4 regions of the Bradyrhizobium manausense genome follow, and region 1 is predicted to be linked to each of the others. Evidence: predicted binding sites of a transcription regulator. Region 1 holds the regulator's gene; each other region holds the start of a gene.
What was found. Region 1 encodes PhoB, which activates phosphate uptake and scavenging genes when phosphate is short. Its sites were predicted from a motif close to TGTCATNNANCTGTCAT; they were not measured.

Region 1 (7,293 bases):
GTTGAATTAGGGGCTGTCCCTGCACTCGCGATGACGGTGGATGGACCGCCTACGCGTCCTCGACGCCCGCCTCATCCGGCGTGAACTCGTACACGGATGAGCAGAACTCGCAGGTCACGACGACCTTGTCGTCCTTGACCATCGCCGAGCGATCATCCGCCGAAAAGCTCTTCAGCATCGAGGCGACCGCATCGCGTGAGCAGGAGCATTGCGCCTTCAAGACGAGCGGATTGAACACGCGCACGCCGCGTTCGTGGAACAGACGATAGAGCAACCGCTCGCCCGAGAGATCGGGATCGATCAGCTCGACGTCCTCGACGGTCTCGATCAGCGAGCGCGCCTCGACCCAGGCATCGTCCTCGGCGACGCTGTGCACCTCAATGCCGTCAGGCGCGTCGCCGGGATGCAGATCGGCCTGCCGCGCGCGCTCCGGGGCCTTCGGCAAAAACTGCATCAGCATGCCGCCGGCGCGCCAGCGATGCTTGCCGCCGTCGCTCGAGCGCCATTCCTCGCCGACCGCAAGGCGCACGCGCGTCGGGATCTGCTCGGAACGCAGGAAATATTCGTGGGCGGCGTCCTCGAGGCTGCCGCCGTCGAGTGCGACCAGACCCTGGTAGCGGCTCATGTCCGGCCCCTGGTCGATGGTCATGGCGAGATGACCGCGGCCGAGCAGCGTACCGGAGTCCTTGGCGTCGCCGAGACGCTCGGCGTCGAAGCGCGCATAGGCGCGCAGGCGGTCCGGCGCCTGATAGTCCACCACCAGGAACGACACCGGACCGTCGGTCTGGGCCTGGAGGATGAAGCGTCCCTCGAATTTCAGCGCCGAGCCGAGCAGCGTCGTCAGCACGATGGCCTCGCCGAGCAGCTTGCCGACAGGTGCGGGATAATCGTGCTTGGTCAGGATCTCGTCGAGCGCAGGGCCGAGTCGCACCAGGCGACCGCGCACATCGAGCGCGTCGACCTCGTAGGGCAGCACGGCGTCATCGATCGGAACCGCCGATGGCGCGCGAACCGGGCCTTCAGGCCCGGCTTTCATGTCAGGGGATTGGGAAACCATGGCGCTCTATCTGGGGTCGGAGGGCGGGAAATGGAAGGGGCGCGAGGTGGTGCGTTCCGGGTGCAGGTAGCGTTCTACGAAGCAACCTCAAACTCGTTGTCGTCCCGGACAAGCGAAGCGCAGATCCGGGACCCGTAACCACAGGCCAAAGTTTGGCGAAGACCGTCAGTCTCGACCAACCTGCCATAAGAAACTTCACACGGTATGGGTCCCGGCCTTCGCCGGAACGACAATTGTGTATGGGGCTGCAACCGGGCCTCTGGCCAGATTACTTCACCGCGTCAAAACACCAGGCCAGAATGCCCTTCTGCGCGTGCAGGCGGTTTTCGGCCTCGTCGAACACGACCGATTGCGGGCCGTCGATCACCTCGTCGGTGACTTCCTCGCCGCGATGGGCGGGCAGGCAGTGCATGAACAGCGCGTCGGGCTTGGCCAGCGACATCAGCTTGGAATTGACCTGGTAGGGCTTCAGCACGTTGTGGCGGTGCTCGCCTTCCTTGTCGCCCATCGACACCCAGGTGTCGGTGACGACGCAGTCGGCGCCCTTCACGGCGGCTTCCGCATCGGTGCCGAGCACGATCGATGCGTTGGTGGCCTTGATGAAGTCCCGCATCACCTTCTTCGGGGCGAGTTCCGGCGGCGTCGCGACATTGAGCTTGAACTTGAAGCGTTCGGCGGCATGGGCCCAGGACGCCAGCACATTGTTGTCGTCACCGGTCCAGGCCACGGTCCGGCCTTCGATCGGACCGCGATGCTCCTCATAGGTCATGAGGTCGGCCATCACCTGGCATGGATGCGAACGCCGCGTCAGGCCGTTGATGACAGGCACGGTCGCGTTCGCCGCAAGCTCCAGCAACGCCTCGTGGTTGAGGATGCGGATCATGATGGCGTCGACATAGCGCGACAGCACGCGCGCGGTGTCGGCGATGGTCTCGCCGCGGCCGAGCTGCATCTCGGCGCCGGTGAGCATGATGGGCTCGCCGCCGAGCTGGCGCATGGCGACATCGAACGAAACGCGCGTGCGGGTCGACGGACGCTCGAAGATCATCGCCAGCGTCTTGCCTTCGAGCGGCCGCACCGGCTGATGCGCCTTCTGCTTCGCCTTCATGGCGGAGGAGGCCGCGAGCATGCTCTTGAGCTCCGACAGCGGCAGCTCGTTGATATCGAGGAAGTGCTTGGGGGTCTTGCTCATCAGCTTGCCGCCCGCTTGTTGCCTGAGAGCGCCGTGCAGGCGCGTTCGAGCCGCGCAACGCTGTCCTCGATCTCGGCCTCGGTGACGATCAGGGGCGGCAGGAAGCGCACGACATTGTCGCCGGCGCCGACGGTGAGCAGCTTTTCATTGCGGAGCGCAGCGACGAGATCGCCGGAGGGCACCACGGCCTTGATGCCGATCAAAAGCCCCTCGCCGCGAATCTCGCTGACGATATCGGGGTGACGGTCGATCACGGAGGCGAGCTTCTGCTTGAGCAGCAGCGACATCTTCTGCACGTGGTCGAAGAAGCCGGGCTTGAGCATGACATCGAGCACGGCATTCGCAGCCGCGATCGCCAGCGGATTGCCGCCGAAGGTCGAGCCGTGCGAGCCGGGTCCCATGCCGGAGGCGGCCTCAGCGGTCGCCAGCACCGCGCCGATCGGGAAGCCGCCGCCGAGCGCCTTGGCCAGCGACATCACATCGGGCGTCACGCCGGTGCGGCGGTGCGCGAACAGATCGCCGGTGCGGCCCATGCCGGTCTGCACCTCGTCAAACGCAAGCAGCAGGCCTTTCTCGTCGCAAAGCTGACGCAGCGCCTTGAGGAAAGTCGGCGTCGCCGAGCGCACGCCGCCCTCGCCCTGGATCGGCTCGATCAGGATGCCGGCAGTGTGCGGACCGATCGCCTTCTTCACGGCCTCGATGTCGCCGTGCGGGACCTGATCGAAACCCTCCATCGGCGGACCAAACCCTTCGAGATATTTTGCCGAGCCCGTCGCGGCCAGCGTCGCCAGCGTGCGGCCGTGGAAGGCGCCCTCGAAGGTGATGATGCGATAGCGCTCGGGATGGCCCTTGGAGAAGTGATAATGGCGGACCAGCTTGATCACGCCCTCCAGCGCTTCAGCGCCGGAATTGCAGAAGAACACGAAGTCCGCAAAGCTCTCGTTGCACAGGCGCTGGGCGAGCTTCTCGCCGTCCGGGCTCTGGAACAGGTTCGACATGTGCCAGAGCCTGGTCGCCTGCTCCTGCAACGCCTTGACCAGCGCCGGATGGGCATGGCCGAGCGCATTCACCGCCACGCCCGAGGTGAAATCGAGATAGCGATCGCCGTTGGTTGCGATCAACCAGACGCCTTCACCGCGCTCAAAACCGATGTCGGCCCTGGCGAAAACGGGGAGCAAATGCGGCGCTGCGCTGTTGGTCATGACGATCACTTGATTGTTGCGGACGGACGACGCGTGCATTGCGCAACGCACCATTGACCGGCCCGGAAAACGAAACGTGCCGCCTTTTAAGGGCGGCACGCATGACCATCTTAGGCCTGGTGAAACGGGTGTCAATGCCGCCCGGAAAGCCTGGCGAAACGCTGAATCCGTAGTCTTGCGGTGACGAATTTGCGGGATTTCCACCACGGAACATGTGGAAGCGAGTCGGCGGACTCTTGCGCGCGAGTCACGCCATATTGTAGCGTTTGGCTTGTCAGATACGACATCTCGTGCAGCGGTTCTGATCCCAAGAGTCCTCTTTGTACCGGCGTAAACGTTCGGGCGTCTCATCGCGCCCGGCGAGCCTTAAGGGATTCTGGCGGCACGGGTTTTTCGAAGCTTAGGCATTCGCCGTGCGGCCCCAGGATGGCGGGCGCGCGGCGAAGGAAAGGGTGCAATGACGGTTTTGACCTGGTCCGACGATCGCGTCGAACAGCTTAAAAAGCTCTGGGAGGCCGGACTTTCGGCCAGCCAGATCGCCGCTGAGCTTGGGAATGTCACCCGTAACGCCGTGATCGGCAAGGTTCACAGGCTCGGCCTGTCCGGCCGCGCCAAGAGCCCGTCTTCGGCAGCTCCGCGGCCGCGCAAGGCGCGTCCCGCGCAGCACATGATGCGGGTGAGCCGCCCGATCTCACGCGGCAACACCGCGCTGGCGCAGGCCTTCGAGGTCGAGGTCGAGGCCGAACCGGTCACCTACGACAACGTGGTGCCGATGAGCCAGCGGCTATCGCTGCTCGAGCTGAACGAGGCGACCTGCCACTGGCCGGTCGGCGATCCCTCGAGCCCGGATTTCTTCTTCTGCGGCGGCAAGGCACTCTCCGGCCTGCCCTATTGCGCCCAGCACTCGCGCGTGGCGTATCAGCCGGCCGCCGATCGCCGTCGTGCGGCGCCGAAGCCGGGCACGCGCTGAGCACAGCCTTGGACGACGTCGTTCCGGCACAGGCCGGGCCGATCGAGACATAAAAAAGCGCGCCACCGGGCGCGCTTTTTTGTTTGGCTAGCGTGCAGCTAGCTCGATGCCTGCTCCGCCTTCGCAAAGCGGTCATCGAGCGCGTAGCCGGCGCCGCGGACGGTGCGGATCGGGTCCTGCTCGCGGCCGAGATTGAGCAGCTTGCGCAAACGGCCGATATGCACGTCGACGGTGCGCTCGTCGATATAGATGTCGCGGCCCCAGACGCTATCGAGCAACTGCTCGCGCGAGAACACCCGGCCGGGATGCTCCAGGAAGAACTCGAGCAGGCGATACTCGGTCGGGCCGAGATCGATCGGCCGTCCGGAGCGCGCCACGCGCCGCTTCTCGCGGTCGAGCTCGATGTCGCCGAAGGCCAGGACGGTTGCCAGCCGCTCGGGGCTGGCGCGCCGCAGCAGGCCCTTCACGCGCGCGAGCAGCTCGGGCACCGAGAACGGCTTGACGATATAATCGTCGGCGCCGGTCGCGAGGCCCCGCACCCGCTCGCTCTCCTCGCCGCGCGCGGTGAGCATGATGATCGGCAGCTGCTTGGTGTCGGACCGCGTCCGCAGCCGGCGGCACAGCTCGATGCCCGACAGTCCCGGCAACATCCAGTCGAGCACGATCAGATCGGGGATGTGCTCCTTGAGGCGGGTGTCGGCGTCGTCACCGCGCATCACCGTCTCGACGTCATAACCGTCGCCTTCGAGGTTGTAGCGAAGAAGCTCGGTCAGAGCCTCCTCGTCCTCAACCACCATAATGCGTGCGCCCATAGGGTCGTCGCTCCTTGAGGATTCAGGTATTGGGGACCGTCGTGGCGAAGGTCGTCATGTCGCCCTTCGGCCGCTTGTCGGTGATGGCCTGGCCTTCGATCATGTAGAACACGGTCTCGGCAATGTTGGTGGCATGGTCGCCGATCCGCTCGATGTTCTTGGCGCAGAACATCAGATGGATGCAGAACGAGATGTTGCGCGGATCCTCCATCATGTAGGTGAGGAGCTCGCGGAACAGCGAGGTGCAGATGGCATCGACTTCCTCGTCGCCCTTCCACACCGCCATCGCCGCCGGCAGATCATGCGCGGCATAGGCGTCCAGCACCGACTTAACCTGCTGCTGAACGAGATCGGTCATGTGCTCGAGGCCACGGAACAGCTTGAGCGGATGGAAATCCGTCTCCAGCGCGGCGACGCGCTTGCCCATGTTCTTGGCGAGGTCGCCGATCCGCTCGAGATCGGTGGCGACGCGCATGGCGCCGACGATCTCGCGCAGATCCACCGCCATCGGCTGGCGGCGCGCGATGGTGAGCACGGCGCGCTCCTCGATCTTCTTCTGGAGCGCGTCGAGCTCCGCATCGATGGTGACCACGCGCTGGCCGAGCGCGACGTCGCGGCGGATCAGCGCATCGACGGAATCGACGATCATGCGCTCGGCGATGCCGCCCATCTCGGCCACCAGGCGCGTGAGCTCCTGGAGGTCGGTGTCGAAAGCTTTTGCGGTATGTTCAGAACCCATGTTCCGTCTCCTCAGCCGAACCGGCCGGTGATGTAATCCTGCGTGCGCCGGTCGGTCGGCGACGTGAAGATCTTGCTGGTGTCGTCGAACTCGATCAGCTCGCCGAGATACATGAAGGCGGTCTTGTCGGAGACGCGGGCCGCCTGCTGCATGTTATGGGTGACGATCGCGATCGTGTAGTTCTCGGACAGTTCCTGGATCAGCTCCTCGACCTTGGCGGTCGAGATCGGATCGAGCGCCGAGCAGGGCTCGTCGAACAGGATCACCTCGGGCCGCACCGCGACGGTGCGGGCGATGCAGAGACGCTGCTGCTGGCCGCCGGAGAGCGACAGGCCGGAGGCGTTGAGCTTGTCCTTGACCTCGTTCCAGAGCGCGCCGCCGCGCAGCGCCTTCTCGACGCGGTCGTCCATCTCGGACTTCGAGATCTTCTCATAGAGACGGATGCCGAAGGCGATGTTCTCGTAGATCGTCATCGGGAACGGCGTCGGCTTCTGGAACACCATGCCGACGCGGGCGCGCAGCAGGTTGAGGTCCAGCTTGGGGTCGAGGATATTGGTCTGGTCGAGCATCAGCTGACCGATGACGCGCTGGCCCGGATAAAGGTCGTACATCCGGTTGAAGATGCGCAGCAGGGTCGACTTGCCGCAGCCGGACGGGCCGATGAAGGCCGTGACACGGTTGGTGCCGAGCGCCAGATTGATGTTCTTCAGCGCGTGGTGCTCACCGTAATAGAAGTTGAGGTTGCGCACCGTTACCTTGGCAGGCGCCTCGGGCAGCACCGGCGCCTGGGGCAGTCCGCCGGACGCACTCATCGATACGGAAAGATCGGTCATTTTGCAGTCCTCTCGGCGCCGAGAATGCGCGCGCCAATGTTCAAGGCAAGCACAGTGAGGGTGATCAGCAGCGCGCCGCTCCAGGCGAGCTGCTTCCAATAGGCGTAAGGGCTCTGGACGAAATTGTTGATGGTCACAGGCAGGTTCGCCATCGTCTTGTTCAGGCCGAGGCTGAAGAACTGGTTCGACAGCGCGGTGAAGAGCAGCGGCGCGGTCTCGCCGGCGACGCGGGCGGTGGCGAGCAGCACGCCGGTGATGAGGCCGGAGCGCGCGGCGCGGTAGGCGATCCGCTTGATCACCAGCGAGCGCGGCAGGCCGAGCGCGGAGGCCGCCTCGCGCAACGCGTTCGGCACCAGCAGCAGCATGTCCTCGGTCGTGCGCAGCACCACCGGGATCACGATGACGGCGAGCGCGAGCGAGCCTGCGATCGCCGAGAAGCCGCGCATCGGCACCACCACCGCGCCGTAGATGAACAGGCCGATGATGAT
Region 2 (7,293 bases), on a different contig from region 1:
CCGAAATCCCGATCGCAATGGAATCGCTCGCGCGCCTCACAGACGCCATCGCGGAAGCAGCTGCCGAAGTGATGGAGCAGCCGGCCCCCGCCATGGTGGCCGCCGCGTCATTCAACGCAGCTCCCAGCGCAGCGCTGCCGATGCCGTCCCCGCTGCCCGAGCCTTCGCTCGGCGCCACCATTCTCGCCAGCGGCATCCTGCAGAAGCCTCGCCCCGCTGCCAACGACGCGCTGGCGCCGATCCGCCGCATGACCCAAGCTGAGAAGATCGCGTTCTTCTCGTAAGGGCTCTTGCCTCGGGCTGAGCTGGCTTCGGATCCCTCCTCATCGCGGTTCCGTTCGTGACCCAGATCACGCATCGCGCCAGGGGTGACCACGATCACGGACCGTGGCTCGAACGCGACCTAGTTTCCTCGCAACCAATCTCGCATCGAGATTAGCCCCGAGGGAGCACGTCATGTTCCGCCTGAAATCCACCCTGATGACTGCGGGCCTGCTGGGAAGCCTGTTCGGCTTCGCCTGCGGTCCGGTTTCCGCCCAAGTCGCCCCCGTCGAACCCGCCCCGACCGCGCTGCAAGGCCCGGAGCAGCGCGTGGCGCTGGTGATCGGCAATTCGAACTACCAGAACGCGCCGCAACTCGCGAACCCCGACAATGACGCGCAGTCGATGGCGCAGTTTCTCAACTCTGCCGGCTTCGAGGTGATCTCGGCGACCGACCTCGGCCAGAACGACATGCTGCGCGTGGTGCAGGACTTCTCGGCCAAGGTGTCCGCGCGGGGCCCGAACACGGTGGCGATGGTCTATTATGCCGGTCACGGCGTGCAGCTCGCCGGCGAGAACTATCTCGTTCCCGTCGATGCGAAGGTCACGAACCAGAACGAGCTCGTCAACGATTCCGTCCGCCTGGTCGACGTGATGTCGACGCTGGAGACGATCCCGAGCCGCATGCGCATCGTCATCCTCGATGCCTGCCGCAACAACCCGTTCCCCAACGTCAACGACGCCAGCCGCGGCTTGGCCATCGTCGATGCGCCGAACGGCTCGATCGTGGGTTATTCAACCGCGCCGGGCGCCGAAGCGCTCGACGGCAATGGCGGCCACAGCCCCTATACGCAGGCCTTCCTGAACGTCGCGCGTGAACCCAACGTGCCGATCGAGCAGCTGTTCAAGCGCGTGCGTCTCGCGGTGAACCAGACCACCAGCGGCGCGCAGACGCCGTGGGAGAGCTCATCGCTCACCTCCGACTTCACGTTCTTCGGCGACACGGCCGTGGCCGCCAACCGCGCCCCGGTGCATTCACCGGTGGTGCAGATGGCTTCCAACCTGCCGAGCCGCTCGGCGCGCCAGGCCTATGACTACGTATTGTCCGAGGGCCGACCCGAGTACTATCAGGAGTTTGTCGCGATGTATCCGCACGACCCGCTGTGCGACCACATCCGCTGGCTGCTTGCGAACCTCTTGATCTCGCAGGCCTGGCACCAGGCGGTGCTGACGAACTCGCCGCTCGGCTACAAGAGCTTCTACGACAGCTACGGCAACAGCCCCTATGCGCAAGTCGCGCTGAAGCTCGAAGCGCATCCGAAGCTGATCCCCCTGATGCAGCCGACGAAGTTCCTGGCTCCGCAGAACATTGCCCCAACGTTCAAGGTCGGCAATCTCGGTCAGCCCAAATACATGCCGCTGATGCAGCAGGGCAACGGCTCGCAGATGAACGGCAATTTGCCGGTCGGGCAGAAGCCGGGCGACGGCAACGTCATCGGCAAGCTCGGCAATGGTGGCCAGATCACCAACCTGCCGACGGGCAACACGCAGAACGGCACGCCGTCACAGAACCCCGGCAAGATCGTCACCCTGCCCGCGCCGACCAACGCGACCAATAACAATGGCGGTATCGGCAAGATCACGACGCTGCCGGTGACCACCACGACGCAGAACACCGGCAACAACAATACCGGTACGCCTGGCAAGATCGTGAGCATGCCCGTGAACATCGGCAAAGGCTCGACGGTGGACGTCAAGACCACCGGCGTGAAGACGACGACCGTGCAGACCCAGAACAACCCGATCCGCGTCAACACCGGCGTTGTGAGGCTCAACAACAATCCGGTCAACAAGGTGCAGGTGCTGAACAATCGCCCGCAATTCAATGCGATGGGTAATGGCGGCGGCAACAACTTCCGCCAGTCGATGAACCAGTCGCCGATGATGGGCGGCGGCGGTGGCGGTGGTCACCACGGCTTCGGGCGCTGATCGCAGCCGATCAAGCAACGACAAAGGGGGGCAGAGCGGAAACGCTCTGCCCCCTGGTCATCTCGGAAGATCAGAATCTCAGGCCACCAGTTCGGCAAACAGATCCGCATCGACATTGCCGCCGGAGAGCACGATGACGACGTTCTTCCCGGCGACGTCGAGACGGCCAGCGAGCAATGCGGCAAGCCCGACCGCACCGCCGGGCTCGACCACAAGCTTCAGCTCGCGATAGGCAAAGGCGACGGCCGCGCCGACTTCCTTGTCCGACGCCGTGACGCCGCGCGCGAGCAGCTTGCTGTTGATCGCGAAGGTCATCTCGCCGGGGATCAGCGCCATCAGCGCGTCGCAGATGGTGCGGCCGGCCGGCGGGTGCGGCTCGCGATGGCCTGCGGTCAGCGACAGGCCGTGATCGTCGAACGCCTCGGGCTCGGCCACCACGATCTGGGCCTGCGGATAACGCGCCTTTACGGCCGTTGCGACGCCTGCGATCAGGCCGCCGCCGGAGGCCGGCGCCACCACGATGTCCGGTGACAGGCCGAGCGTTGCCATGTCGTCCGCAATCTCGCGGCCCGCAGTGCCCTGGCCGGCGATCACGAAGGGATCGTCATAGGGCCTGACCAATGTCGCGCCGCGCTTCTCGGCAATGCCGCGCGAGATCGCCTCGCGGTCGTCGCGATCGCGGTCATAGAGCACGACCTCGGCGCCATAGGACTTGGTGCGCTCGCGCTTCGACAGCGGCGCATCCATCGGCATCACGATGGTTGCCTGCATGTCCAGGATCTTGGCTGCCGCCGCCACGCCCTGGGCGTGGTTGCCGGAGGAGAACGCCACGACGCCGCCGGCGCGCTTGTCCTGCGGGATCGAAAACACCTTGTTGAAGGCGCCGCGGAACTTGAAGGAGCCGGTGCGCTGGAGCATCTCCGGCTTCAGGAACACCTTGGCGCCAACGCGCTCGTTGAGCACGGGAAAGGATAACAGTGGGGTGCGGACGGCAAACGGCGCGAGCACGCGCGCTGCGGCGTCGATATCGGCGGGGCCGATCGGAAGGGGCTGTTCGGACATGGCGCGATGTTATCGCGGCCGGCGAGGTGCGGGCAAGACACCTCCGCGCGAGGATTTTTTCCCTTAAGCGACGAAACGCGGCTGCTCCGCCCCGTCCCGGCCGGGCAGCACGGCACCGACCGCGCGGATGCTGTCGATGAAGGCCTGCGCCGAGGCCTCCCAGGTGTAGGCGGCGGCGAATTCGATGCAGACCTGCCTGGAAATGTCGAGCGCCGCGAAGCAGGCATTGCGTAGGTCATTGTCCAGCGCACCGACCGGCGCATTGCCGATGACGTCGAGCGGCCCCTTCACCGGGAACGCCGCAACCGGCAGGCCGCTGGCAAGCGCCTCGAGCAGGACGAGCCCGAACGTGTCGGTCTTGCTCGGAAACACGAAGACGTCGGCCGCCGCATAAATGTCGGCCAGCTCCTCGCCGTGCTTTTCGCCCAGGAAAATCGCCTCGGGATAGGCCTCTTCCAGCGCGTTGCGCGCCGGTCCGTCGCCGACGATCACCTTGGTGCCTGGCAGATCGAGGTCGAGAAACGCTTCCAGATTCTTCTCCACCGCGACGCGGCCGACCGAGAGGAACACCGGAGCCGGCAGGCAGAGGTCGACGGCCCGAGGATGGAACAGATGCGTGTCGACACCGCGCGGCCACAGCACGACATTGTCGAAGCCGCGCTCGCCGAGTTCGCGGGCCAGCGCAGGCGTCGCCGCCATCACGGCCCGGCTCGGACTGTGGAAACGGCGCAGCGCCCGCCAGATCAGCGAACCCGGAACCGGCACGCGGGCGCGAACATATTCGGGGAAGCGGGTGTGGAAGCTGGTCGTGAACGGCAGCTTGCGCTGCCGGCAATAGCGGCGGACCATCAGGCCGATCGGCCCTTCCGTCGCGATATGGATGCTGTCGGGCCGTGCTTCCGCGATCAGTTTTGCGATGCGCGCCGGGCGCGGCATGGCGAGTCGTACGTCGCGATAACTGGGCATCGCAAAAGTGCGAAACGATTGCGGCGTCAGGAATGTGAACTCGACGTCGAGCGTCTTGGCGGCATCAGCGAGCTTGGTCAGCGTCCGAACCACACCGTTGACTTGCGGATGCCAGGCGTCGGTCGCGACCAGGATGCGCATCAAGCAGCTCTCGTCAGGCAGCTCTGGCCGCCACCTGCGGAACCTCTGCCGGCTTCTGCAGGTGATCCGCCCAAGTGATGATCTCGAAACGGCCGTCGTCGTGCTCGACGAGCGCAGTGCAGCTCTCGACCCAGTCGCCGCAATTCATGTAGCGGATGCCGTTCTCGTCGCGGATCACGGCGTAGTGGATGTGGCCGCAGATCACGCCGTCGGCGTCATGGCGCCGCGCCTCGGCTGCGAGCGCCTGCTCGAACGCCCCGATATAGTTGACGGCGTTCTTGACCTTCTGCTTGGCCCATTGCGACAGCGACCAGTAGGGCACTTTGAACATGCGACGGAAGAAGTTGACGAAGCGATTCATCTGGATCGCGAAGTCGTAGGCCTTGTCGCCGAGATGGGCGAGCCAGCGTGCGTTCTGCACAACGAGGTCGAATATGTCGCCGTGGATGACGAGATAGCGCTTGCCGTCCACGCCGGTGTGGACGGTGTTCTCGACGACGTCGATGCCGCCGAAATGCGTGCCGTAATAGTTGCGCAGGAACTCGTCGTGATTGCCCGGAATGTAGATGACCTTGGCGCCCTTGCGCGCCTTGCGCAGCAGCTTCTGGACGAGGTCGTTATGCGATTGCGGCCAGTGCCAGCTCGATTTCAGCGCCCAGCCATCGACGATGTCGCCTACAAGATAGATGGTGTCGGCATCATGATAGCGCAGGAAGTCCAGCAAAAGGTCGGCTTGCGAACCGCGGGCTCCGAGGTGAACGTCGGAGATGAACAACGTGCGAAAGCGCCGCTCCGGGCTCTCGTCACTCACATCGTAACTTCCCATGCGACAGCCTGTAACAATATCCCGTGACAGGGGGATGACGATTGAACCTTTGAGGCACCCTCAGATACGAATCAGACCTTGCCTCGCCCTCCCCGCGAATATCAGCCGCATGCGACAATCAGGCGACATGGCCGGGCGATGGCTCTTCGCAAAGCCCGAACCAGGGCGGTAGAAGACGTCCCACATCCGACACAGTGCAAGCCGAACCAGCGGCTATTTTCCAGAAGCAACCACGGCCCGAACAACAAGCGCGATACGTTCACCGCGCATGTTGGGCCTTATACGGCCCGAACGTTCGAGTTCGGCAAGCCCATGCAGCGCCGCCCAAAACGCCTCGGTTGCAACAGCCACATCGGCGCAAAACGGCGTCACCACTGCAGCAAGAGCTTCGAACCCGGCCCGCAGTTCCGGTCTGGTCTCGGCGGAGGCGAAGCGCAGATCTGTCGGAAGGATAAACATGGCTTGATAGAGCGCGGGATTATCGAGCGCGAAGGCGAGATAGGCCGTCGCGACATTCTTGACGGCGTTTCGTCCGGTCGATCCATTCGCTGAGTCGCGAAGAGCGGCTGCGATCTCCCGGAATCCTTCCAGCGCAACCGCACTAACGATCGCATCCCTGTTTTCGAAATGCGAGTAGAGCACGGGCTGGCTATGTTCGATCTCATCGGCGAGACGACGGATCGTCACGGCGCTCCATCCCTCGCGCTCGGCGATCACGCGCGCGGCCGCGATGATGCGGCGTTCACGCTCGGCACGCTGCCTATCCTTCCGTTCCGCGATCCCCACTTTCGAGCTCCCAGACCAAACGCCACCAACAATCTATGATCAACGCTTGACGATCTAGCAACGCTAGTTTAAATAAACTAGCATCGCTAGATTAACTTGGAATGATAGGAAGATTGTCATGCATGGGCTTCCGCTCGGAGCGGCGCTGCTCCTGGCTCTCGCGATTATCGGGATCGGCATCCTTTATCTCCTGAACCCAATGATAGCGATACGCAGTTTCGGCCTGCCGCTCCCTGAAGACAGCGCCAACATCGCCTGGTGGCTCCGGCTCAAGGGTGTTCGTGACATCGCGTCCGGATTGATCCTACTGGCGTTCATGGCGAGCAACTTCCCGCGCGGGGTCGGCATCGTCCTGCTTGTTGAAGCCATCATCCCCGTTGGCGATATGCTGCTCGTGCTTGCAGCCAAGGGCTCTGTACGCAGCGCTTTGGGCATTCACGGCCTCACGGCGGTCATCATGATTTTGGCGGCCATCCCCATGATGACGGATGTGCCCCTGACATGATCCATGTTGTTTCGCTCTGCCTGCTCGTTGCGGCACTCCTTGGCGCAGGCCTCTACAACGCCATCGGCACATCCGCGACGCAGGACAACTTCGCGCGATGGGGTTATCCGCGCTGGTGGAGCAGCCTCACCGGCGGACTGGAGATGGTAAGCGCCGCTCTGATTGCGGTCCCCGCCAGCCGCATCGTGGGCTTGGCACTAGGCGCGACCATCATCTTGGCTGCCATCTTGACCATCCTGCGCCATCGCGAATTTTCCCACCTCGTACCGCTTGGTGTCTTCGCCGCCTTGATTGCGCTTGCAGGGACATGTCTTGAGCACCAGCGTGCCAAACAGAATTCATGGCCGCTGACACGAGCAGGCCTGGCGTTCGCAGCGGCGTCAGTAGAACTTGTGGAAATGATGGATCGGCCCGTGGCCGTGCCCGACACTGAAGCGGTCGGCAGAAGCAATTGCCGCGCTGATCCAGCTCTTGGCATTGCGCACGGCCGTCTCGAGATCGTCGCCCTTGGCAAGGCCGGCCGCAACGGCCGAGGACAGCGAGCAGCCGGTGCCATGGGTGTTGCGCGTGGCGACGCGCGGCGCGGCGAGTACGATCGTGGTGTCGGCGCTGACGAGATAGTCGGTGCTCTCCGCACCCTCGCCGTGCCCGCCCTTGATCAGGACCGCGCGGCAGCCGAGCCCGAGCAGACGACGCCCCTGGCTTTCGATCTCGGCCTCGCTTCGCGCGACCGGCTCGTCGAGCAGTGCGGCGGCCT
Region 3 (7,293 bases), on a different contig from region 1:
CGGTCTTGAGCGCAAGCTCCATGGCCTCGACGCGGCCGACGAGGCCGGCATATTGCCCGATCGGCAGCGGCTTGCCGAGCAGATAGCCCTGCACGCCGTCGCAACCTTCCCGGGCGAGGAAGGCGAGCTGATCGATCGTCTCGACGCCCTCGGCGATGATCGACATTTCGAGACCGTGGCCGAGGTCGATCACGGCACGCACGATCGCGGCCGATTGCGGGTTGCGGCCGAGATTGATGATGAAGGCGCGGTCGATCTTGATCTTGTCGAACGGGAACGCCTGGAGATAACTCAGCGAGGAATAGCCGCTGCCGAAATCGTCCATGGAGATGCGCACACCCAGCGCCTTCAGGCGGCGCAGCAGCGCCAGGCCGCGATCAAAGTCCTCGATCAGCACGCCCTCGGTGATTTCGAGCTCGAGCCGGCCCGGTGCAAGCCCGGTCTCGATCAGGATCGAATGGACCAGCCCGACCACGTCACCGTGCATGAACTGCGCCGGCGACAGGTTGACCGCGACCTGGAGCGGTTTCGGCCACGACGCGGCCTCGCGGCAGGCCTCGCGCAGGATCCATTCGCCCATCTCGACGATCAGGCCGCTTTCCTCCGCGATCGGGATGAATTCGGCCGGCGAGACCTGGCCGCGTACCGGATGCTGCCAGCGCGCCAGGGCCTCGAAGCCGATGATCTCGCTCTCGGCGACGCTGTCGCGCGCGATGCCTTGCGGCTGGAAGGCCAGCGACAGCTCGCCGTTCTTGATCGCCTTCGACAAATCCTGGTGCAGCACGCGGCGGTCGCGAATCTGCTGGTCCATCTCGGGCTGGTAGAGGCTGATCGTGCCGCGCGATTTCTGCTTGGCGCGGAACAGGGCGGCGCCGGCATTGGCGAGCAGCGCGGCGCCGTCGGGGCCATTGTGCGGGAAGATCGACATGCCGGTGGTAATGCCGGCGCGGACGGCGCGGCCGTCGATGTGGAATTCCGCCGCGAGCGCCTCGCCGAGCTGCTGAGCCAGCGCGAGGCCGGCTTCAGGCTGCTTGCCGTCGATGATCAGGCCGAACTCGTCGCCGGACAGGCGCGCCACCAGGCCGCCGCGTGCGGCGTCCTGGAACCGCTGGGCCACTTCGATCAGCAGCTTGTCGCCGAGCGCATGGCCGAACACGTCATTGACTTCCTTGAGGCCGTCGAGATCGACGCAAAGGACCGCGAACTCCTCGTCGGTGCCCTCGCAGGCCTCGATCATCTGGGTCAGCGCCTGAAGGAAGGCGGCGCGGTTCGGCAAATCGGTGAGGCCGTCGTGGTAGGCCATGTGTGCCATGCGCGACTCGGTCTGCCGGCGGTTGGTGACGTCCTCGTGGGTCTTGATCAGATATTGCGGCTCACCGACGTCGTTGAGCACCGTGGCACGCCGGGTCAGGAACAGGCGCAGGCCGTCCTTGGTGGAGATCGGATGCTCCTCGGTGATCATCCCGCGTTTCTTGATCGCGGCCTCGTCGCGCGCGATGATCAGCTTGGCTTCCTTGGCATTGAAGATGTCGGAGGCCGTCAGGCCGGTGGCTTCCTCGCGCCTGCGGTTGAGGATTGTCTCGGCGCTGCGGTTGGCAAGCAGATAACGGCCATCCCGGACCTGCTCCACGATCAGCGCCACCGGGATGTTGTCGACCACGAGCTCGAGGAACTTCTTGGTGCTCTCCAGCTCCATCGACAGCGATTGCCGGTCGGTGATGTCCTCGAACACCACCAGCAGGAATTCCGGCTTGTTGCTCTCGTTGCGGACCACGATGCGGGTCGAGGCCACCATGCGGCGGGCCTGGTCGACGTCGACTTCGAATTCGTTGCGATACTGTCCCTCCGGCGCCAGCAGCGCGGCCCGGTCGGTCGCCTCGATGCTGTCTGCCGATTTCGGGCCGAACAGCTCGCGCGCGTTCTTGCCGACGACCTGGTCCCGCGAGAAGCCCCAGAAACGCCCATAGGCACTGTTGGCGAAGATGTAGCGGCCGTCCTCGATGTTCTTCGCGGCGACACAGGCCGGCACGTTGTCCAGCACCGTTTCGAGGAATTGCGTGGTCGAGGCGAGCTGCCGCGACAGCTTGCGCTGCTCGCTGACGTCGAGATGGGTCGCCACCGATCCGCCGTTCGGCAGAATGAAATATTTGACCAGGATCGCCCGGGCGTCGGGCAGTTCGGTGATCAGGCCGTTGGGGCTTGCCGCCTTCTCGTAGAATTCGTCGTCGGTGACGCCAAGGACCCCGCGCTTGCGCCGCAATCCAAGGATGTCGTAGCCGGTCATGCCGGTCCACAGGTCCGAGCGCGCAAGGCCGTAGATCTCGAGATAGCGGTCATTGCAGAAGATGATGCGCCGCTGCGCATCCGTCATCACCACGCCCTGGTTGAGATTGTTCATGGCGGAGGAGACGAAGGCGTTGCGCCGCAACTGCGAACGCCTGCTCCGGCGCAGGGCGGAATGAATCCACAGCGCGAGCGCCGCCAGGAACGCGCAGACGACAATGCCTCCGATCAGGCCTTCCCAGACCAGATTGGGATCCAGGGCGCCGATATAGCTTGCCGGAGTGAAGCCGTCGGCATAGGCACGCGAAGGCGCAACCGCGCTGATCAGGCACACGACGGCCTGCACAGCAATCGGAAGCATGCTGCCTTCCTGCCAGTTCTTCTCAGCCATCAGCCACCCGCAATTTCAACTGCGGATTGTCTGGCTTCACGGGTTTGGATCGGGTAAACGCCTGTACGCCCAGCAGAAAAATGTGACGTGAAATACGGCAATTGCCCTGACATGATAAATGCTTCCTTAACGGAAAATGCCCGCGCGGCGCGTTTCCCAGGCAAATCGGCACCTTCAGCGGGACTTCTGCATCACCATGGATAGGGTCGACTGCGTCGTCATCGGAGCCGGCGTGGTCGGGCTCGCGGTGGCAAGAAAGCTCGCACAGGCCGGGCGCGAAGTGATCGTGCTCGAGGAAGCCGAGGCGATCGGCACCGTCACCTCCTCACGCAACAGCGAGGTGATCCATGCCGGGATCTACTACCGCGCAGGGAGCTGGATGGCGCGGATGTGCGTCGACGGCAAGCATGCGCTCTATCGGTATTGCGGTGAGCGCGGCATCCCGCACAAGAATTGCGGCAAGCTGATCGTCGCCACCAATGCGAAGGAAACCGAGAAGCTGCAATCGATCAAGGCGCATGCCGAGGCCAACGGCGTGCTCGACATGCAGTTGCTCTCGGGCGAGGCCGCGCGCGCGCTGGAGCCGGCGCTGGCCTGCGATGCGGCACTGCTCTCGCCGTCGACCGGCATCATCGACAGCCACGCCTACATGCTCTCGCTACGCGGCGAGGCCGAGGAAGCAGGCGCAGCCTTTGCGTTTCATACGCCGCTGCTCCGCGCCAAGGCGGAGGCCGGCATGATCGAGATCGAGGCTGGCGGCGAAGCTCCGATGACCCTGCAATGCGACCTGCTCGTCAACGCCGCCGGACTGTCGGCGACGTCCGTGGCACGCCATATCGACGGCATGCCGATCGACCGGATTCCGCCGGCCTATCTCGCCAAGGGCAACTATTTCAGCTGCAATGCGCGCGCGCCGTTTTCGCGCCTGATCTATCCGGTGCCCGAGCCCGGCGGGCTTGGGGTGCATCTCACCCTGGACATGGCAGGACAGGCGCGCTTCGGTCCCGACGTCGAGTGGATCGAGACGATCGACTATGAAGTTGATCCGTCACGCGCCGAGCGCTTCTATCCGGCGATCCGCAAATACTGGCCGACATTGCCTGACGGCGCGCTGATGCCGAGCTATTCGGGCATTCGTCCGAAGATCGTGCCACCGGCCGTGGCGACGCAGGATTTTCTCATGCAGGGTCCGCGCGACCATGGCGTCGCTGGTCTGGTCAATCTGTTCGGGATCGAATCGCCGGGACTGACATCGTCGCTCGCAATCGCGGACCATGTCGCGGAGCTCGCGAACGTCTAGAAAGCATTTCCGAGAGAGAGCGTGTCGGAAAACGCGGCCAGGCAAAACAGGCGCTTGCGCAACGATGGTTGCGCAATGCGCGCCTTACAGCAGGGACGAGCGCAAAGGCTCTCATCCCTGCCTGAAAGGATACGATCAAACTTTACGCTGTTACGGGGGTTACTAGTGAAGCGTGTCGCCCGACTGCTTCAGTCGTTCAATCTGGTCCTTGACCAACAACTTCCGGCGTTTCAACTCAACAATTTGCAGGTCGTCTGTTGAAAGGTGCACGAGAGCTTCGTGCAATTCGTTTTCGAGAGTTTTGTGTTTCCGTTCCAATTCAACCAGATGTGCCTGAATTGTCATTCGAAACCTCCTCGGTAGGGGTGAACCTTGGATTCGATCCGGACGAGGAAGTGTACATCACCGATTCGTTCTGTCGATGGGTATCCGTCGTCGCAGCGTCATTTTTGAAAATTCATATGTAATGAAGCGTGAGTAGGGAACCACGCGGCGAAAAATCCATGATATCAATGTGCTCGCGCGACACGCTTACGAATCGTTGAAATATCTTGCGAGTGAGCGGTGCGTGACGGTGGTAGATCGCTTGCGGTCACGCCGCGCAAGGACGATAATTTCCACAGGGCATCCACAGCCTTGATCTCAAGCCTATCGGTTTTTCGGCCACCGCAGACATGACCCATGAAGACGAGCGTGAACTCGAAGCCGAGCTCACCCGGTTGCAGCAGGAACACCGAGATCTCGATGCGGCGATCGATGCACTGCATCAATCGCCCGCCCCCGACCTGTTGCGGTTACAGCGGTTGAAGAAACGCAAGCTGTTGTTGCGCGACCGTATCGCCTTCATCGAAGACCAGATCACACCCGACATCATCGCCTGATTTGCGGAGGTTTGCGGATTGCCGCGGCTGAATCCGCTTGACTCAAAAAGAACAAAAGAAGAACATAAATCTCGCCCCGACGCCCCAGGAAAAGCCCAAGGCCACCCTCATGGCCAACCCGCAAGGACACCGCAAATGTCAGTCCCCGCCCTTCTCGACAACAGCCACTACGAACAGGCCTGCGACCAGGCGATCGCGATGTGCGACGGCAACTTGCGCAGCACCATCAAGGCGCTGATCATGGCCAACGAATATCTGGAAGCCGAGCTGGAAGAATTGCAGGCGGCGGTTTCGGCCGGCTGCATTCCTGAGACGTCGCGCAGCAGAAGCAGCGCCGCCTGAATTCACCATTGGAGCGCAATGCCATGTCAGACGTGACCTACTACGTTGCAATGCCCTTCCTGATCGATGCCGACGGATCGCCTGTCGCGGGCACCGCGGAGGAATGCCAAAGCTCGACGGCCGCGTTGCGGCGCGCCGAGGTTTTGGCGCACGGTGCCGGCCATATCGGCGCAGTCGCGTTCAGCCGCTGCGGCGATCCCATGACCGGCGAATTCGGTGACGCCACGCTGCTGCGCAAGTTCGGCAACGTGCCGGAAGATCTCGCGACGCTGTAAAGTCAGCTACTCACGAGCTTGATCCGCGGCTCGTGGCGCCGGTGCGCCTTGCGCACATACATGGCTGCATCGGCCTCCTCCAGCGCGCGGGCGGCATCGGCCTGCGCACCGAGCAGCGCAACACCCGCAGAGGCGCCCGCGGTCACATGCTGGCCGCGAAAGGTGAACGACAAATCATCGATCGCCTGCTCGAAGATGACAGCTTTCGCCTTGGCATCGGTCTCGCTGAGATTCCACAACAGCAAGGCAAACTCGTCGCCTCCGAGACGGCCGACCACGTCGGAAGCGCGGATCTGCCGCGTCAGCGTGCTCGCGATCGTCTTCAGCACCTCGTCGCCGGCGGCGTGGCCGAAGGAATCGTTGATCGGCTTCAGCCGGTCGACGTCGAGCACGATCAGCGCGCCGCTGGCGCGGTATCGCTTCATGTAGGCGATGGCGCGCTGGAGCTCGCGCTCGAAACCGCGCCGGTTGGGAATATCGAGCAGGAAATCGGTGTCGGCTGCGGCCTCGAGCTCGGCGACGCGCCGCAGCGCCCGCGTCAGCTTGGTACGCAGGCCACGGATGGTCGCCTTGCCGGTGTCTTTGCTCGCGGTCTTGGCAGCAGCGCCGGCGACGGACGCGCGGCGCGGCGCCGCAGCCGCGGACCGCTTCCTGGATACGATTTTTGGTCGGCTCCCGCTGGTTTTCCGGCCTTTTTTGGCCTTCGCAGCAGTCGCCCTTTTTGGTTTCTTCATGGGCATCCTGCTCAATGAAGGCTTGCGGGGATTCACCAAGACAGGATAGTGCATTCCCTTCTCCTTGCCACCGCCTTGCGAGCCGCCGGCCGGAACCGTTAATCTGGCCTATCTTTCTGTTTTCCGAGCACAATTGACGTCATGACCGCGCCGATCGCCATCATCATGGGAAGCCAGTCGGACTGGGAGACGATGCGGCACGCCGCCGACACGCTCACAGCGCTGGGTGTCGCCTCCGACACCCGCATCGTTTCGGCTCACCGGACCCCCGACCGGCTGTTTACCTTCGCCAAGGGCGCCAAGGCGGCCGGCTTCAAGGTCATCATCGCCGGCGCCGGCGGCGCCGCGCATCTCCCGGGCATGGCGGCGTCGCTGACGGAACTGCCGGTGTTCGGCGTCCCCGTCGAGTCCAGGACGCTCAAAGGTATCGATTCCCTTTATTCGATCGTGCAGATGCCCGCCGGCATTCCGGTCGGCACCCTTGCGATCGGCAAGGCTGGCGCGATCAACGCGGCGCTGCTCGCAGCGTCCGTGCTCGCACTGTCCGATCCGGCCTTGTCCGACCGCCTTGCTGCCTGGCGCAAGGCGCAGAGCGAGGCGGTCGCCGAGCGCCCGGAGGACAAGGCGTGACTGACGCAAAGCAGGTGAAGCTGAAGCCCGGCGACACCATCGGCATCCTCGGCGGCGGACAACTCGGACGGATGCTGGCCATGGCCGCGGCACGGCTCGGCCTGCGCTGCCAGGTGTTCTCGCCCGATCCGGATTCGCCGGCTTTCGACGTCGTGCTGAATGCGACCTGCGCCGAATATGCCGACGTCGAGGCGCTCGAGCTGTTCGCCCACGACGTCGACGTCATCACCTACGAATTCGAGAACGTGCCGTCCGCAGCCGCCATGGTGCTGGACGCGCGCCGCCCGGTGGTGCCCAACCGCAAGATCCTGGAGACCACCCAGGACCGGCTCGCCGAGAAGGATTTCGTGACGCGGCTCGGCATCGGCACCGCCGCCTATGCCGACGTCTCCTCGGTCGCATCGCTGCGCGAGGCGATCGCGAAGATCGGCCTTCCCGCGGTGCTGAAGACCCGCCG
Region 4 (7,293 bases), on a different contig from region 1:
GCGGCCAGCGGGTTTGGATCAATTTTGGCGAGTGGTTCTGGGGCTGGCACAAATGGCTCAGGCTGCTCGGCGAGACGCTGCTGATCAGCTATGTCGGCACCCTGATCGGTGCGGTCCTCGCCTTCGGCCTCAATTTCTTCGCGGCCGAGAACACCTCGCCTGCGACGTGGCTGCGCTTCACGGTGCGGCGCCTGCTCGAATTCGCCCGCACGGTGCCCGGCATCGTGTTCGCGCTGATCTTCGTCATCGCCTTCGGCCTCGGGCCGATGGCCGGCGTGCTCGCGATCGCGATCCACTCCACCGGGGCGCTCGGAAAGCTGTTCTCCGAGATCGTCGAGAACGCCGACATGAAGCCGGTCGAGGGCATCCGCTCAACAGGCGCGAGCTGGATCTCCTGCATGCGCTTTGCGATCCTGCCGCAGGTCTCGGCGGGCTATGCCAGCTACGCGCTGCTGCGCTTCGAGATCAATGTGCGCGAGGCGTCCGTGATGGGCTTTGTCGGCGCCGGCGGCATCGGGCAGGAACTGATCGTCGCGATCCGCAAGTTCTACTACTCCGACGTCAGCGCCATCCTCGTCACCATCATCGTCACGGTCTTCCTGATCGACATCACGACCGGCTGGGTCCGCGGCCGCCTGTTCGGCAAGGAGGCGCGGAAATGAGCAAGCCGCAGGACGTGAACACCGCGGAGCTCCGCGCACGCTATCCCGATGTCTTCGACCGCCCGACGTCGTCGCGGCTGGCGACGCCAATGGTGCTCGCTGCTGCCCTCGCGATCTTCCTGTTCGGCCTCGTCGATCTTGATTTCTCGCCGTCGCGCTTCATCTCGGGGCTGAGCCAGCTCGGCTGGATCAGCATGATGATGATCCCGCCAGATCCCGGGTCGTCCTTGCCGCTCTATCTGAGGGCGCTGGGCGAAACCCTGTCGATCGCGCTGCTGGGTACCACGCTGGCTGCGCTGATGGCGCTGCCGGTCAGCCTGCTTGCGGCGCGCAATGTCGTGCCCTCGATCTTCCTGCGTTTTCCGGTGCGGCGCTTCCTCGATTCGATCCGCGGCGTCGACACGCTGATCTGGGCGCTGGTGTGGATCAACGTGGTCGGCCTCGGCCCGTTCGCCGGCGTGCTCGCGATCGCGGTGTCGGATTTCGGTGCGTTCGGCAAGCTGTTTTCGGAGGCGATTGAAAGCGCCGACCAGAAGCAGGTCGAAGGCATCCGTGCCTCCGGCGGCAGTGCACTACATGAGATCCGCTTCGGTCTGATGCCGCAGGTGCTTCCCGTCATCGCCGGTCAGGTGCTTTATTTCATCGAGTCGAACACACGCTCGGCCACCATCATCGGCATCGTCGGCGCCGGCGGCATCGGCCTCCAGCTCGCCGAGCAGATCCGTGTGCTGGAATGGCAGAGGGTGTCGTTCCTGATCCTGATGATCCTGGTCGCGGTCGCCGCGATCGATTTCATCTCGGGCAAGCTGCGCTTTGCGATTATCGGGCGCAGGGCGGTAGCCTGAGTTTCTGTCTTGCCTTCTCCCCTTGTGGGAGAAGGTGGCGCGAAGCGCCGGATGAGGGGTTCTCTCCGCGCATTCGGATAAGAGTTGGGCCCGCGCAGAGAACCGCTCACCCGTCTCGCGGCTCCGCGGCGAGCCACCCTCTCCCGCAAGGGGGGAGGGGAAGAAGCCTACGGCTCCACTAAAAACTCCACCCGCTCGGCTGCAAATCGCGAGTGCTTGGTCACCAGCGGTTTGCCTTCGAGATCGAGGTCGGTCGCATCGACCACCAGGATCGGCCGCCCCAGCGGCAGGTCGAGCCGCGTGGCATCGGTGGCGTCGACGATGCCGGCGGTGATCCTGGTGGCGCCGCGGCGATAATCGCGGATCCCGTAATGCTCGAGCATCTTCGTCATCGAGCGCGTCTCGGCGAACACCGTGCCCGCGCCCGGAAACCGCTCTGCCGAGAGCCAGGTGGTGGAAACGCAGATCGGCGTGCGGTCCGCGAGGCGAATGGCCTCGATCCGCACCAGTGGCGCGCCGGTCTTCAATCCCAGCTCCCGTGCGAGTTCGCGGGTTGCGACATCGTCTGACGCCTCGATCAACCGGCCTTGCGGCTCGCGGCCTTCGGCGCCGACGATCTCGGAAAAGCGCGTGCGAGAGCGCAAGGGATAAGCGAGCTTCTGCGCCTCGACATAGGTTCCGCTGCCGCGCTCGGCGCGCACGATGCCGCGTTCGGCCAGCGCCGCCAGCGCGCGCCGCACAGTGTGCCGATTGACGCGATAGGTCTCGGCGATCTCCATCTCGCCCGGCAGCTTGTCGCCCGCGGCAAACCGGCCGTCGGCGATGCCGCGCTCGATGCCGTCGGCAACGAGGCGCCACAGCGCGACGCCCGAAGAGGCGGTGTCCTGCATGCTCATGTCGGCGATCAGCCTAGCCCGGAAATCACACGCTTGTCACGAAACAGTCATGGCGCGTCCGTATCAAGTTGTCTATTATCATAGACAACTTGAATTCGGCAAGTTCTCTGGAAAAGTTCGGTGGATTCGGTGACCCAGCACAACACCCAAGCCCAGCGCCAGGCCGCCATGGCCGTGCTGGCGCACGCGGAGGCGGGCGAGATCGCCGCCCGCCTCCGCACGATTGCCTTGCCCGGCCATCAGGATTTGCGCGCACCGGAAAACGGTCTGGTGATGTTGCGTGGCCGGGTCGGCGGCGACGGTGCGCCGTTCAATCTCGGCGAAGCCACGGTGTCGCGCGCGGCGGTGCGGCTCGCGAGCGGTGAGGTCGGCTTCGGCTACACGCTCGGCCGTGACGGCGAGAAGGCGCGGCTGATCGCGCTATGCGATGCGCTGGTGCAATCGCACGATTTCAGTGCCGCCGTCGAGCGCGACGTTATCGCACCGTTGCGCGAGCAGCTTATGGTCCGGCGCAGCCGTGCGGCCGAAGAGACCGCGGCGACGAAGGTTGATTTCTACACCATGGTGCGCGGTGAGGGGTGAGGCCATGACCACGATTGCGGAATTGCCGCCAGGGTTCGCCGACAAGGTGTTGTCGGCGCAATCGACCTTTCGCTCGGTCATGGACGCGATGGCGCGGCCGGGCTCGGTCCAGCGCATCGTGCCGGTGGCGGGAGCGCCTGATACGATGATGCGCGGTACCGCCGCGATCGCGCTGACGCTGTTCGACCACGACACGCCGCTCTGGCTCGATGCGCGGATGGCGGAAAGCACCGACGTCCTGAAATGGCTCAAGTTCCACACCGGTGCGCCGGTGGTGCAGGATACGTCGATCGCATCATTCGCGCTGGTCAGTGACGGCGGTGCGTTGCTTCCGCTCGAGCGCTTTGCGCTCGGCACCAACGAATATCCCGATCGTTCGACCACGGTGATCATTCAGGCCGACAGCCTGGATTCAGGTCGCGGTTTCGAGCTGCGTGGCCCCGGCATCGATGGCGTCGCGACGCTCCATGCCTCGATCAAGCCGTTCGACCTGTTCGAGCGCCTGCGTGTCAACGAGACGCTGTTTCCGCGGGGAATCGACGTGGTGCTGGTCGCCGATGATGCCGTGGTCGCGATCCCGCGCACCACGCGTGTCGTGAGCAAGGGAGGCTAGAGGCATGTATGTCGCAGTCAAAGGCGGCGAACGCGCCATCGAGAATGCCCATCGGCTGCTCGCCAATATCAGGCGCGGCGACCAAGGCGTTGCGGAAGTCTCCCTGGACCAGATCTCGGAGCAACTTGGACTCGCCGTCGACCGCGTCATGAGCGAAGGCTCGCTTTATGACCGCGAACTCGCGGCGCTCGCGATCAAGCAGGCACGTGGTGATCTGATCGAGGCGATATTCCTCGTCCGCGCCTTCCGTGCCACCTTGCCGCGCTTCGGCAACAGCGAGCCCGTCAACACCGGTGCGATGCGTGTGCAGCGGCGGGTGTCCGCGACCTTCAAGGACATTCCGGGTGGCCAGATCCTCGGGCCGACCTTCGATTACACGCATCGCCTGCTCGATCCCTCGCTCGCCCAGGGCTTTGTACCTGAAGCGCCGGCGATATCGGAGGCTTCGACCACGGCGACGCCGCGCGTAACCGACATTCTTGGCCGCGATGGGCTGATCGAATCCTCGCCTCAAGCCGAAGAGGGCGCCAGCGTCGGCGACCTCACGCGCGAGCCGCTGAACTTCCCGGCGGACCGCGACTTGCGACTGCAAAACCTCGCGCGTGGTGACGAAGGGTTTTTGCTGGCGATGGGCTACTCCACCCAGCGCGGCTATGGCCGCAACCATCCCTTCGTTGGCGAGATTCGCTTCGGTGAGGTGGAGGTCGAGTTCGCCGCCGAAGACGTCGGCTTTGCCGTGCCGCTCGGTTCGATCGAGCTCACGGAGTGCCAGATGGTCAACCAGTTCAAGGGCTCGGCGACGGAAGCGCCGTGCTTCACCCGCGGCTATGGCCTGGCTTTCGGCCAGAGCGAGCGCAAGACCATGTCGATGGCCCTGGTCGATCGTGCTCTACGTGCCCGCGAGCTCGGTGAAGAGGCGCTGGCCCCGGCGCAAGATGAAGAATTCGTATTGTCGCATTCGGACAACGTCCAGGCGACCGGCTTCGTCGAGCATCTGAAGCTGCCGCATTACGTCGACTTCCAGTCCGAGCTCGGCCTCTTGCGCAAGCTGCGCAAGGAATTCGCCGAAGCGTCCACTGAAGCCAACGCGCCCGGTGCCATGAAGGAGGCCGCGGAATGAACGCGCCCTCCTACAACTTCGCTTATCTCGACGAGCAGACCAAGCGGATGATCCGCCGCGCGATCCTGAAGGCGATCGCGATCCCCGGCTATCAGGTGCCGTTCGCCAGCCGCGAAATGCCGATGCCCTATGGCTGGGGCACCGGCGGCGTGCAGGTCACCGCTGCGATCCTCGGGCCGCAGGACGTGCTGAAGGTGATCGACCAGGGTTCGGACGACACCACCAACGCGATCTCGATCCGCAAATTCTTCGCCAAGACCGCCGGCGTTGCCACGACGACCTCGACTGACGAGGCGACCGTGATCCAGACCCGCCATCGCATCCCCGAGACGTCGCTGCACGCGAACCAGGTGCTGGTCTATCAGGTGCCGATCCCGGAGCCGCTGCGCTTCCTCGAGCCGCGCGAGACCGAGACGCGGCGCATGCACGCGCTTGCCGAATACGGCCTGATGCATGTGAAGCTGTACGAGGACATCGCTCGCTTCGGCCACATCGCGACCGCCTACGCCTATCCGGTGAAGGTGAACGCGCGCTACGTGATGGACCCGTCGCCGACGCCGAAATTCGACAATCCCAAGATGGACAATTGCCCGGCGTTGCAATTGTTCGGCGCCGGCCGCGAGAAGCGCATCTATGCGATCCCGCCTTATACCCAGGTGGTATCGCTCGATTTCCAGGATCACCCGTTCGAGCCGTATCGCTTCAACGCGCCTTGCGCGCTGTGCGGCGCCGAAAACTCCTATCTCGACGAGATCGTCACTGACGACAAGGGCAGCCGCATGTTCGTCTGCTCGGACACCGATTATTGCGAGGGACGTCAGGCCGACGGCCATCACGGCAGCATGAGCGCTGCGCCCTACAAGGACAAGGCGCAAGGTGAAGCAAATGGCTGATCAGGATCTGCTCGAAACCGATCAGCCATTGCTGGTTGCTGATAGCCTCAGCAAGTCCTACGGCCGCATCGCGGCCTGCCGCGACGTGTCGTTCTCGCTCTATCCCGGCGAAGTGCTGGCGATCGTCGGCGAGTCCGGCTCCGGCAAGTCGACGTTGCTGCAACTCCTTTCGGGCCAGCTCGCCGCGAGCGCCGGGCAGGTGTCATACCGGATGCGCGATGGCGTCACCCGCGATCTCGCGGCGCTCGGCGAGGCTGAGCGGCGCCTGCTGTTTCGTACCGATTGGGGCTTTGTGCATCAGGATTCGGCGCAGGGTCTGCGCATGGCGGTCTCGGCCGGCGCCAATGTCGGCGAGCGGCTGATGGCCGTGGGCTGGAACCATTACGGCCGCATTCGCGAGTCGGCTTCCGACTGGCTCACGCGGGTCGAGATCGACGTCGCGCGCATCGACGATGCGCCGCGCACCTATTCGGGCGGCATGCGCCAGCGCCTGCAGATCGCGCGCAACCTCGTCACCGGGCCGCGGCTGGTGTTCATGGACGAGCCGACAGGTGGACTTGATGTTTCAGTGCAGGCCCGCCTGCTCGACCTCCTGCGCAACCTCGTCGCCGAATTGCATCTCGCCGTCGTCATCGTCACCCACGATCTCGCGGTCGCGCGCCTGTTGTCGCACCGCGTGATGGTGATGAAGGGCGGTCGCGTCATCGAAACAGGTCTCACCGACCAGGTGCTGGACGATCCGCGCGAGCCCTATACGCAACTCCTGGTCTCCTCGATTCTGCCGCCATAAGCTTTTCAAAATGAGTTCTCCGATGACCGCCATGATCGAAATCGCCGACGCCAACAAGACCTTCACGATGCATCTGCAGGGCGGCATCGAGCTGCCGGTGGTGCGCGGCGTGACCTTCCAGGTCGAACCCGGTGAATGCGTCGTGCTGTCGGGGCCATCGGGCGCCGGCAAATCGTCGATCCTGAAGATGATCTTCGGCAATTACCGCTGCGACTCCGGCCGCATCGGCATTCGCCATCGCGGCGAGGTGATCGACCTCGCCACCGCCGAGCCGCGTCAGATCCTCAATGTCCGCCGCGCCACCATCGGCTATGTCAGCCAGTTCCTGCGGGCCGTGCCGCGCGTCGCGACCATCGACGTCGTTGCCGAGCCTTTGATCGTCAACGGCATGGGGCGCGCTGATGCACAGGCGCGCGCCGGCGAACTGCTGCACCGACTCAACATACCCGAAAGACTCTGGCAGCTTCCGCCCGCGACCTTCTCCGGCGGCGAGCAGCAGCGCGTCAACATCGCGCGCGGCTTCATCTCGGACCTGCCGATCCTGTTGCTGGACGAGCCGACCGCGTCACTCGATGCTGCCAACCGCGCCGTCGTGGTCGAACTGGTCGCCGAGAAGAAACGCCGGGGCGTGGCCATGGTCGCCATTGTCCATGACGACGAAATCCGCCATTTGATTGCCGACCGCATCGTCGATGTCACCAACTTTGCCGCCGCGGCCTGAAGGAAGAGGGACATGAACGCCAAGCCGAAGGATACCGTGATCGCCAACGCCAGGATCGTGCTGGCGGACCGGGTGATCGAGCAGGGCTGGCTTGCTCTTGCGGACGGGCGCATTGCCGAGATCGGCGAGGGCAGGGCGCCCGCGGGCGCAGAGGACGCCGGCGGCGATCTC

Region 2: JQ631_RS30415 (UDP-2,3-diacylglucosamine diphosphatase) is a predicted target of PhoB. The motif match lies at 5,269-5,285, and genes of this name have one in related genera.
Region 3: JQ631_RS24450 (YdcH family protein) is a predicted target of PhoB. The motif match lies at 4,405-4,421, and genes of this name have one in related genera.
Region 4: phnF (phosphonate metabolism transcriptional regulator PhnF) is a predicted target of PhoB. The motif match lies at 2,438-2,454, and genes of this name have one in related genera.

What each region holds. Positions count from the first base shown of each region.
Region 1 covers NZ_JAFCJI010000001.1:3,561,325-3,568,617, forward strand. Annotated here, with positions in the region: gene apaG (Co2+/Mg2+ efflux protein ApaG) at 1-10, shown strand, start outside; gene JQ631_RS17055 (Hsp33 family molecular chaperone) at 50-1,057, opposite strand; gene argF (ornithine carbamoyltransferase) at 1,326-2,249, opposite strand; gene JQ631_RS17065 (aspartate aminotransferase family protein) at 2,249-3,451, opposite strand; gene JQ631_RS17070 (GcrA family cell cycle regulator) at 3,909-4,421, shown strand; gene phoB (phosphate regulon transcriptional regulator PhoB) at 4,520-5,233, opposite strand; gene phoU (phosphate signaling complex protein PhoU) at 5,256-5,972, opposite strand; gene pstB (phosphate ABC transporter ATP-binding protein PstB) at 5,984-6,805, opposite strand; gene pstA (phosphate ABC transporter permease PstA) at 6,802-7,293, opposite strand, start outside.
Region 2 covers NZ_JAFCJI010000006.1:78,277-85,569, reverse strand. Annotated here, with positions in the region: gene JQ631_RS30435 (hypothetical protein) at 1-284, shown strand, start outside; gene JQ631_RS30430 (caspase family protein) at 457-2,250, shown strand; gene JQ631_RS30425 (threonine/serine dehydratase family protein) at 2,329-3,312, opposite strand; gene JQ631_RS30420 (glycosyltransferase family 4 protein) at 3,376-4,419, opposite strand; gene JQ631_RS30415 (UDP-2,3-diacylglucosamine diphosphatase) at 4,433-5,245, opposite strand; gene JQ631_RS30410 (TetR/AcrR family transcriptional regulator) at 5,459-6,031, opposite strand; gene JQ631_RS30405 (DUF4267 domain-containing protein) at 6,150-6,536, shown strand; partial or broken gene JQ631_RS30400 (DoxX family protein) at 6,533-6,838, shown strand; gene thiD (bifunctional hydroxymethylpyrimidine kinase/phosphomethylpyrimidine kinase) at 6,917-7,293, opposite strand, start outside.
Region 3 covers NZ_JAFCJI010000002.1:879,914-887,206, forward strand. Annotated here, with positions in the region: gene JQ631_RS24440 (sensor domain-containing protein) at 1-2,674, opposite strand, end outside; gene JQ631_RS24445 (NAD(P)/FAD-dependent oxidoreductase) at 2,871-3,974, shown strand; gene JQ631_RS24450 (YdcH family protein) at 4,137-4,319, opposite strand; gene JQ631_RS24455 (YdcH family protein) at 4,649-4,855, shown strand; gene JQ631_RS24460 (hypothetical protein) at 4,991-5,197, shown strand; gene JQ631_RS24465 (hypothetical protein) at 5,221-5,472, shown strand; gene JQ631_RS24470 (GGDEF domain-containing protein) at 5,475-6,206, opposite strand; gene purE (5-(carboxyamino)imidazole ribonucleotide mutase) at 6,348-6,836, shown strand; gene JQ631_RS24480 (5-(carboxyamino)imidazole ribonucleotide synthase) at 6,833-7,293, shown strand, end outside.
Region 4 covers NZ_JAFCJI010000002.1:1,229,228-1,236,520, reverse strand. Annotated here, with positions in the region: gene phnE (phosphonate ABC transporter, permease protein PhnE) at 1-662, shown strand, start outside; gene phnE (phosphonate ABC transporter, permease protein PhnE) at 659-1,507, shown strand; gene phnF (phosphonate metabolism transcriptional regulator PhnF) at 1,675-2,403, opposite strand; gene phnG (phosphonate C-P lyase system protein PhnG) at 2,524-2,985, shown strand; gene phnH (phosphonate C-P lyase system protein PhnH) at 2,990-3,598, shown strand; gene JQ631_RS26145 (carbon-phosphorus lyase complex subunit) at 3,603-4,718, shown strand; gene JQ631_RS26140 (alpha-D-ribose 1-methylphosphonate 5-phosphate C-P-lyase PhnJ) at 4,715-5,611, shown strand; gene phnK (phosphonate C-P lyase system protein PhnK) at 5,604-6,401, shown strand; gene phnL (phosphonate C-P lyase system protein PhnL) at 6,424-7,122, shown strand; gene JQ631_RS26125 (alpha-D-ribose 1-methylphosphonate 5-triphosphate diphosphatase) at 7,135-7,293, shown strand, end outside.